Fodinicola acaciae: one gene and its partner. The protein of the gene in region 1 interacts with the protein of each later gene in a pairwise test. Links are inferred from orthologs where the notes say so. Each region holds a gene or a part of one and is shown on either strand. Other genes may lie near its edges.

Region 1 (4,468 bases):
AACTCGCTCGGCGGGTACCTGTGCCTGATGGGCATCGGCCTGTTGTACGCGCGCACCGGCGCGCTCAACCTCGTCGCCCTGGGCGAGGCCGTGCGCGGCCGTCCGGTCGACCTGCTGGTGATCGCGGCGTTCGTCCTGGTCGGTTGCGGCTGGCTGGTCAAGGCCGCGGCGGTGCCGTTCCATTTCTGGCTCGTGGACGCGCATGCCGTGGCGCCGACGCCGGTGTGCGTGCTGTTCTCCGGCGTGATGGCGCCGCTCGGCGTGTATGGTCTGGCGCGCGTCGAATCGACCGTTTTCGCCAGCGTACAGCCAATGGCACAACGCGTTTTCCTTGTCCTGGGGATCGTCACGGCGATCGTCGGCGCGATCATGTGTGTCACACAACGACATCTCAAGCGTCTGCTCGCGTATTCGACCGTGGCGCACATCGGCATCTTCCTGGTCGGTCTGTCCACATTGGACATCAGGTCCACCGGCGTCTATCTGCTCGCCCATGCCGGCGTGAAAGGCGCGCTGTTCCTGTTGGTCGGGATCCTGCTGGCGAAACACTGCTCGGTGGACGAGATCGACCTGCATCGCGACGCCGACCGCAGTGTTTTCCGCGGCATCCTGTTCGCGATCGCCGCGCTCGCGTTGGCCGGCCTGCCGCCTTTCGGGACGGCATTGGGAAAGTCGCTCCTGGAGGACTCCGGCACCGGCATCGCCGTGCTGCTGATCGCCGTGTCGGCCGTCACCGGCGGCGCGGTGTTGCGCGCCGGCCTACGTGTCCACTTTGGACTCGGCCCGCCGCCGGAAAGCGAGCAGGAGGTCAGCAAAGGCGAGGAACGCGACCCGGAGGTCACCGGTCGTACGCACCTGACGATGGTCGCGGCGATCCTCGTCCTGCTCGGCTTTGGCCTGGCCATTGGCATCCTGCCGAGCACCGCGCCGGAGTGGACGCTCCATGGGGTGCTGCTCGGACTGCTGTCGACCGCGTTGGCCGGCGCGGTCGCGGCGATGTCGATCTGGAAACACCACTTCGGGCGCCGGATCCGGCCAGCCATCAACGTCCTGCACCGCGTGCATTCCGGTCACGTCGGCGACTATGCGGCCTGGTTGATGGCCGGCGTGGCCTTTGTCGCACTGCTCGCAGTGTTTTGACCGCCGCCGACTCGGGTAGCCAACGCATACAACGGGAACAGGAAGGTTGTGTGTGGACGTGACGATACGTGGACCGTTGACCGATGACGCGCGGAAAATCACCGGTGACGCGCTGCAGGGCGCGCTGGTTGACCTGATCGATCTTTCGCTGGTCGCCAAGCAGCTGCACTGGAACGTGGTGGGCCGCAGTTTCCGCAGCGTGCATCTGCAGCTGGACGAGGTCGTCGACGTGGCGCGGAAGTACGCCGACGAGGTCGCCGAGCGGGCCGCCGCGATCAGCGTGAACGCCGACGGCCGCGCCGAGACGGTGGCCAAGAGCAGCAACGTGCCACACGTCGAGGACGTCGGCTGGGTCGACGACCAGAAGGTCATCAAGATGATGGTCGACGCTCACCGCGCGGTCATCGCCGGGATGCGTGACCGCATCGACGCGCTCGACAAGCCCGACCCGGTCAGCCAGGACCTGCTGATCCAGGCGAGCGCGGAGCTCGAGAAGTCCTACTGGATGTGGCAGGCCGAACAGCCAGGCACCGGCGCGAAGCCGGCGACGTGACCAGACAGGTGGCCGGCGACCCGGCCGACAGAGAGTGGTCCCACGACCGGAAACGGTTCGCCGCGGACGGTGCCATCGTGGGGCCGCTCGCGCGTCAGCTCTCCGAGCTCGCGCAGCGACTCGCGCCAGCGCCGACGGTGGCCGACGCCGTGCGGCACGTCGTCGAGATGACGAAGGTGGTCGTGCCGGCCGCCGACCTGGTGAGCGTCACGCTGCGTGACCCGCGCGGCAAGTTTCGCACCCCATTCCACACCGACGCGTTGGCCGTACGGCTGGACGAGCTGCAGTACGAGTTTGGCGAGGGTCCGTGCGTGGAGGCGACGCGTACGCCCGGGGAAGGCGCCATCGACGCTCCGGACGTGGCCACCAGCCAGTCGTGGCCGAGGTGGGGACCCCCTGCGGCGCAGCTGGGCGTACGCAGCGTCTTCGCGGTCGGTCTCTTTCCATACAGCGATCCGCCGCGGATGGGTGCGCTCAACATCTACAGCTCGCTGCTGGACGGTCTCGCCGAGCTGGACCGCGACGTGGCCATCGTGCTCGCGTCCTTCGCGGCGGCCGCGCTGTCCGGCACCGACGCGGTCGAGGCGGCCAAGCTGGAAAGCGTGCAGCTGCGCGAGGCGCTGCTGTCCAGAGACCTCATCGGCCAGGCGAAAGGCATCCTGATGGAACGCCGTGGCTGCTCAGCCGACGAGGCTTTCGACGTGCTGCGGCGTACGTCGCAGGACCTCAACCTGAAGCTGTCCGCGGTGGCCGAAGCGGTGGTGGCACACCAGAAACCGCGCTGATCAGCCGCCGATCAGCCGCAGGTCCGACGGCACGATCGTGGTCGTACGCAGCAACTCCATGATCAGGTTGTGGTTGAGCGCGTTGCCGACCGGCGGCGGCACCTCGCTCTCGGTCAGCGCCGCCACCCCCTGCTCGCTCAGCCGCACCCGTACTTTCTTGACGATGTGCGCGAGCCGCTTCTCGGTCCATTGCTCGGCCGGCCGCAGGTCGTGCATCGCCAGCGCGGTGTCCTTCCAGGTCAGCGGCTGCGGTTGCGGCTCCTGGCGGAGATAGCGCTGCGCCAGGCACACCACGGCGAGGTGCTCAAGCTCGGTGAGCTGCCACGGCTTGCCGAGCATCGTCGTCTCGTCGTGGTGCTCGCCGGTCACGGTCGTCGAGCGCGACGCCGCGATCCGCACCTCCAGCAGGTGCTCGCGCTCCGGCGAGACGATGAACAGCGGCGTGTACGCGACCGGCAGCTCGGCGCGGTGGCCGCTCAGCAGCAGCCGCGCCCCCGGAAACCGGATCGGTACGCGGCCGGTGTTGTCCAGGACCCAGTGCGAGCGCTGGAACGAGATGTGGCCGTGCTGCCGGCTGACGTGCGGGTCGTCCGGTCCGACACAGACGTGCACCTCCGGGTCCTGCCGGCCGAAGATCACCGTGAAGCCGGCGTCCGGCGCCACGCTCATGCCGCCGTTGACCCCCATCACGAACAGCGTCCCCGGCTCCACCGGCGGCAGGCCGCGCGCGAGGCTGCCGGTGCCTCGCGGCAGGACGTTGACCTTGCTGGGTGATCGGGGGATCGAGTACGTCACCGGAGTTCCTTCCGCCGCTGTGCTGTGCGTACGTTAACCGGCGAGCACCGGGAGGGGTCCCGGTCAGAGCTCGACGACCTCGAAGGCGACGGCGAAACGTACGCCGATCCGCGCGCCGACCGGCCGCGCCATCGCCTCCAGGAACTCCTCCGGGTCGCTCATCGCGTCGTCGCCGAGGCCGCGCAGGTAGTCGGCGTGCGCGGCGAGCGAGGCGACACCGCGGTCGAAGGTGTCGGTCACGTCGACCGCGTGGGTGGCCTCCGGACTGCTGGCCACCAGGATCTGTTTCGCCTTCCACGGCTGGAGATCCTCGTCCAGCAGCTCGCGGAAGACCCATCGGTTGGCGGCGTCGCGTACGCCGTCGAGCACGGCCCGTCCAACCGCGATGTGGTCGGCCTGGTTGAGCGCGCCGGGCTCCCAGAAGTCGCGGTAGTTGCCGGTGACGACCACGTCCGGCCGGTGCCGGCGCACGGCCCGCGCGATGTCCCTGCGCAGCTCCAAGCCGTAGGTGATCATGCCGTCCGGATGCCCCAGGAACTCGACCGTGTCGACGCCGACCAGCGCCGCGCCGGCGCGCTCCTCCGCCTCGCGCAGCGGTCCACAACGCTCCGGCTCGATCGAGTCGATGCCGGCCTCGCCGCTGGTGGCCAGGCAATAGACGACGCGTTTGCCTTGCGCGGTCCAGCGCGCGACGGCCGCCGCGGTGCCGTATTCCAGATCGTCCGGATGCGCGACGATCGCCAGCGCGGTCGACCAGTCCTCGTCGACCAGTTCCAAGGTGTCACTCATGCTCGGACCTTATCCGTCGAAGTCCCCCTGGAAATCCAGCGTGTCGCCGTTGGTCGAGCCGGCCGAGCCGGTGGCGATCTGGATGCCGCCGATGAGGACGCGATAGGCCAGCTCGCCGGCCGTGTAGCTGTAGTGCACCGCGTACGTCCCGTGTTTTCCCTGCGGCACCTGGATGACTTTGCGCCAGGGCAGTTTCCGGTTCTTTTCGGTGGTGGCGCGGCCGTTGATGGTGATCGTGATCGAGGTCAGCGTGACCTTGCCGGTGAAGGTGAACTCCAGGTCGGTCGTCGCCGGCGTGGACGGCGTACGCGTCACGTATGGCTGTGTCAGCGGCTTTTTGCTCGGTGACGGCTTCGGCGCCAGGGCTGACCGGAGGCCGAGCACGACGGGTATGGCGGCGACTCCG
Region 2 (4,383 bases), on another replicon or contig:
CCGGTGGCGTTGGCGAGGTTACGCGCGTGCACCCACTCGGCCGGACGCTTGTTCTTGTCCAGCAACAAAAGATAGCGCTCGGAGCCGATCAGTTTGCGTGCCTCGGCGGCATCGACGCCGACCTGCGCGGTCGGCACCGTACCGAGCTCCAGGTCGCTGACCCGGCGCAGGCCGAGCTGCCGGATCGTCGCGCCACCGCCGACGAAACCGGCGACGGTGTCGTCGGCCGGCGCGGCCAGGATCGCCTCCGGCGTGTCGTACTGCAGGATCTTGGACTGGTTGCCGAGCACCGCGATCCGGTCGCCGAGCTTGATGGCCTCGTCGAAGTCGTGCGTGACGAACACGATCGTCTTGCCCAGCTGGCTCTGCAGGTTGAGCAGCTCGTCCTGCAGGTTGCCGCGGGTGATCGGGTCGACCGCGCCGAACGGCTCGTCCATCAGCAGCACCGGCGGGTCGGCGGCGAGCGCGCGCGCCACGCCGACGCGCTGCTGCTGACCACCGGAGAGCTGACGCGGATAGCGGTGCCGGAAGGTGTCCGGGTCCAGGCCGGTCAGGTCGAGCATCTCGTCGACCCTGGCCCTGATCCGCTGCTTGTCCCAGCGCAGCATCGTCGGCACCTGCGCGACGTTTTGCGCGATGGTCATGTGCGGGAACAGGCCGACCTGCTGGATCGCGTATCCGATCCGGCGGCGCAGCTCGGCGGCCTCCAGGCGGGTCACGTCCTGGTCCCCGAGCATGATCTTGCCGGAGGTCGGCTCGATCAGCCGGTTGATCATCTTCATGGTGGTCGTCTTGCCGCAGCCGGACGGCCCGACGAAGACGACGATCTCACCGGCGTTGACGTGCATGGAGAAGTCGTCGACGGCCGGTTGTTGCTGACCGGCGTACCGCTTCGTGACGTGCTCGAGCTCGATCGGCGCGCCGTGTACGGCACGGCCGCCGTCGTTCTTGCGCTCCACGACGGTGGACTCAGACACGGATCCCCCTTGAGATGGTCAGCCGGCCGATGATGATCAGCACGATGTCGAACAGGATGGCCAGGATGGCGACGCCGAGCGTGCCGGCGAGCGCCTCGCTGACCGCGTTGGTGGCGCCGATCCGGTTCAGGCCGCCGAGGATCTGGTTTCCCAGGCCGGGACCGGCGGCGAAGGCGGCCAGCGCGGCGATCCCCATGGTCATCTGCGTGCTCACCCGGATGCCGGCGAGGATCGCCGGCCAGGCCAGCGGCAGCTCGACCAGCGCCAGTACGCGCCACCGCGGCATGCCGATGCCCTGTGCGGCCTCGGTCATCGCCGGGTCGACACCGCGCAGGCCGACGACCGTGTTGCGGACGATCGGCAGCAGCGCGTAGAGCACCAACGCGGTGACCGTCGGCCGTACGCCCAACCCGAGGAACGGGATCAGCAGGCCGAGCAACGCGAACGAGGGGAAGGTCAGGATCGTGCTGGTGCTGGCCACCGCGATGTTGGTCAGCCGCTCGCTGCGGTAGACCAGGATGCCGATCGCGACGGCGATGACGATGGCCAGCAGCATGCTCTGCGCGACCGCGCTGGCATGCATGGTGCTGTCGAAGATGAGCTGTTGGGAGCGGGATGTCAGATAACCCCAGAATTCCCCCAGAAAACCGCTCATCGGAGTTTTTCCATTGTCCGTATGCGCATATGCACCACCTCTGCTCGGTCGGGGGGTGTTTCGCACCCTAACGGCGTTGGTCCACCTTGTCGTGTCGAGTTGACCGCAAAACCAGTCGTAACCGGACATAGCAGGTGGCGAACCGGCGCTGCCGCACCGAGCGGCGGGTGGCACGATGGATCCGATGGCTACGTTTCCGCGGACAACCGCAACCGTTCCCGGCGCGCCGGCCGGTGCCACCGCGACCGCCGAGCCGGACGCCGTGGTCTTCGAGGACACCACCGCCGAGGCCGACCCGCCGTGGCTCACCATCGTGTGGAACGATCCGGTCAACCTGATGTCCTACGTGACGTACGTGTTCCAGAAGGTTTTCGGCTATTCCAAGCAGAAAGCGACCCGGTTGATGCTGGACGTCCACCAGAAGGGACGCGCCGTCGTGTCGCGCGGCAGCCACGACGAGATGGAGGCCGACGTGGCGAAGCTGCACGCGTACGGCCTGTGGGCCACCGTCTCGCGGGACAGCTGAGTGCTGGGTTTCCACCGCTCCGGTGAGCGGATCGTCGCGTACTTCGACGGCATCGAGGCCGAGGTGTTCCGGCACTTCGCCGGCCAGATGCTGATGCTGCTCGGCGCCGACCCGGACGACCCGGCGGCCAGTGGGGTGCCGGACCCGTTCGAGCAGCTGGCCGGGCTCGGCGAGGTGACCGAGCCGCCGGAGGACCCGGCGCTGCACCGGCTGCTGCCGGACGCGTACAAGGACGACCCGGAGGCCTCCGGCCGCGCGCGTGCCTTCACCGAGGACGCGCTGCGCGCCGGCAAGGTCGAGCGGATGCGGATGTTGTACGACGGCCTGCCCGAGGACGGCGGCGAGGTGTCGCTGACCGACGAGCAGGCCGACGGCTGGCTGCGTGCGCTGACCGACCTGCGGCTGGTGTTGGCCGTACGCCTGGAGATCGAGGACGACGAGACGGCCGAGGAACGGCTGGAGGACGCCTTCGCCTCCGCCGACCAGGCAGTCGCCGGCACCGCCGCCATGTACCAGTACGCCGGCCTGCTGTCCGAGACGCTGGTGTCGGCCCTGATGGGGACGACTCCCGACTTCTCCGACGACGACCTCTGACCCTCTGTCACGTACGGCGTGGTCGCATGGCCACCATGCGTGCGTCCAGCGCACGCATGGTGGCCATGCGACCAACCCGTACGTGACGGTGTGTGTCACACGAGGGAGAGGGAGCAGGGGTGGGCCTGTAGCCTTGCGTGTTGTGCTGAAGCTGACGCGGCAGGTGTACGACGCGATCGTCGCGCACGCTCGTAAGGACCACCCCGACGAGGCGTGTGGGCTGGTCACCGGGCCGGCCGGCAGCGACCTGGCCGAGCGGGTGATCCCGATGCTCAACGCCGAGCGGTCGCCGACCTTCTACCGGTTCGACGACAACGAGTGGAACAGGGTCTATCAGCAGATCGACGACCGCGACGACGAGATCACCGTGGTCTACCACTCGCACACGGCGACCGAGGCCTATCCGTCGCGTACGGACGTGAGCTATGCCGACGGCTATGCGCAGCTGCTGCCCAACCCGCACTATGTGCTGGTCAGCACGCGTGACGCGGAGACCGTCGAGTTCCGCTCGTACCGGATCGTGGCCGGCGAGGTCACCGAGGAAGACGTCGAGATCACGGAATCATCCGACACCTGAGTGTTGTTGCCGCCTGTTAAGTAGTCCGAAAACCGAGGAGAACGACCGGCCATGGCCATCGAGGTACGCATCCCGACCATCCTGCGCACGTACACCGGCGGCGCGAAGACCGTCAGCGGCTCGGGCGACACGCTCGACGCGCTGCTGACCGACCTCGACGGCCAGCACGCCGGCCTGCGCGGCCGGCTGATCACCGAGTCCGGTGACCTGCACCGCTTCGTCAACATCTACGTCAACGACGAGGACGTACGGTTCACCGGCGCGCTGGAGACCAAGCTCAGCGACGGCGACTCGGTCACCATCCTGCCGGCCGTCGCCGGCGGCTGAGCTCGCGATGGCGCGCTACGAGTCGCTGATCGCGGCCCTCGGCGACACGCCGCTGGTCGGCCTGCCGCGGCTGTCGCCGAGCGCGGACGTACGACTGTGGGCCAAGCTCGAGGACCGCAACCCGACCGGCTCGATCAAGGACCGCGCGGCGCTGTTCATGATCGAGGCCGCCGAGCGCGACGGCCGGCTCCGCCCCGGTGCGACGATCCTGGAGCCGACCAGCGGAAACACCGGCATCGCGCTGGCCATGGTGGCGCGACTGAAGGGTTACCGGCTGGTCTGCGTGATGCCGGAGAACACCTCCGAGGAGCGCCGGCAGCTGCTCACCATGTACGGAGCGGAGATCATCGCGTCGCCGGCCGCCGGTGGCTCCAACCAGGCCGTCGCGATGGCCAAGGAGATCGCCGGCGACCATCCGGACTGGGTGATGCTCTACCAGTACGGCAACGAGGCCAACGCGCGCGCTCACTATGAGACGACGGGTCCGGAGCTGCTGCGTGACCTGCCGACGCTCACGCATTTCGTGGCCGGTCTGGGGACGACCGGCACGCTGATGGGCACCGGCCGGTTCCTGCGCGAGAAGCTCCCGGACGTGCAGATCATCGCCGCCGAGCCGCGCTATGGCGAGGCCGTCTACGGCCTGCGCAACGTCGACGAGGGGTTCGTCCCCGAGTTGTACGACGCGTCCGTACTCACCAGGCGGTTCTCCGTCGGTGGCCGGGACGCG

The links. Proteins that work in one complex are often made in the same cells at the same time.
Region 2: the proteins of GNX95_RS04430 (region 1) and clpS interact in binary tests that used the Escherichia coli proteins (3 or more experiments, as listed by UniProt). The link is inferred for Fodinicola acaciae from one-to-one orthologs.

What each region holds. Positions count from the first base shown.
Region 1 is NZ_WOTN01000001.1:968,759-973,226, reverse strand. The notes cover bases 1-2,942. They hold GNX95_RS04430 (Dps family protein), read left to right. Parts: upstream 1-1,192; coding sequence 1,193-1,693; downstream 1,694-2,942. Other genes in these bases: GNX95_RS04420 (FHA domain-containing protein), read right to left, coding at 2,479-2,942; GNX95_RS04425 (ANTAR domain-containing protein), read left to right, coding at 1,690-2,478; GNX95_RS04435 (complex I subunit 5 family protein), read left to right, coding at 1-1,140. Outside these bases: more of GNX95_RS04420, read right to left, coding at 2,943-3,273; GNX95_RS04415 (PIG-L deacetylase family protein), read right to left, coding at 3,337-4,062; GNX95_RS04410 (serine/threonine-protein kinase), read right to left, coding at 4,072-4,468.
Region 2 is NZ_WOTN01000002.1:1,486,785-1,491,167, forward strand. The notes cover bases 626-3,482. They hold clpS (ATP-dependent Clp protease adapter ClpS), read left to right. Parts: upstream 626-1,807; coding sequence 1,808-2,158; downstream 2,159-3,482. Other genes in these bases: GNX95_RS22215 (ABC transporter ATP-binding protein), read right to left, coding at 626-977; GNX95_RS22220 (ABC transporter permease), read right to left, coding at 970-1,632; GNX95_RS22230 (DUF2017 domain-containing protein), read left to right, coding at 2,159-2,752; GNX95_RS22235 (M67 family metallopeptidase), read left to right, coding at 2,895-3,329; GNX95_RS22240 (MoaD/ThiS family protein), read left to right, coding at 3,381-3,482. Outside these bases: more of GNX95_RS22215, read right to left, coding at 1-625; more of GNX95_RS22240, read left to right, coding at 3,483-3,656; GNX95_RS22245 (PLP-dependent cysteine synthase family protein), read left to right, coding at 3,664-4,383. UniProt on the Escherichia coli protein: Involved in the modulation of the specificity of the ClpAP-mediated ATP-dependent protein degradation.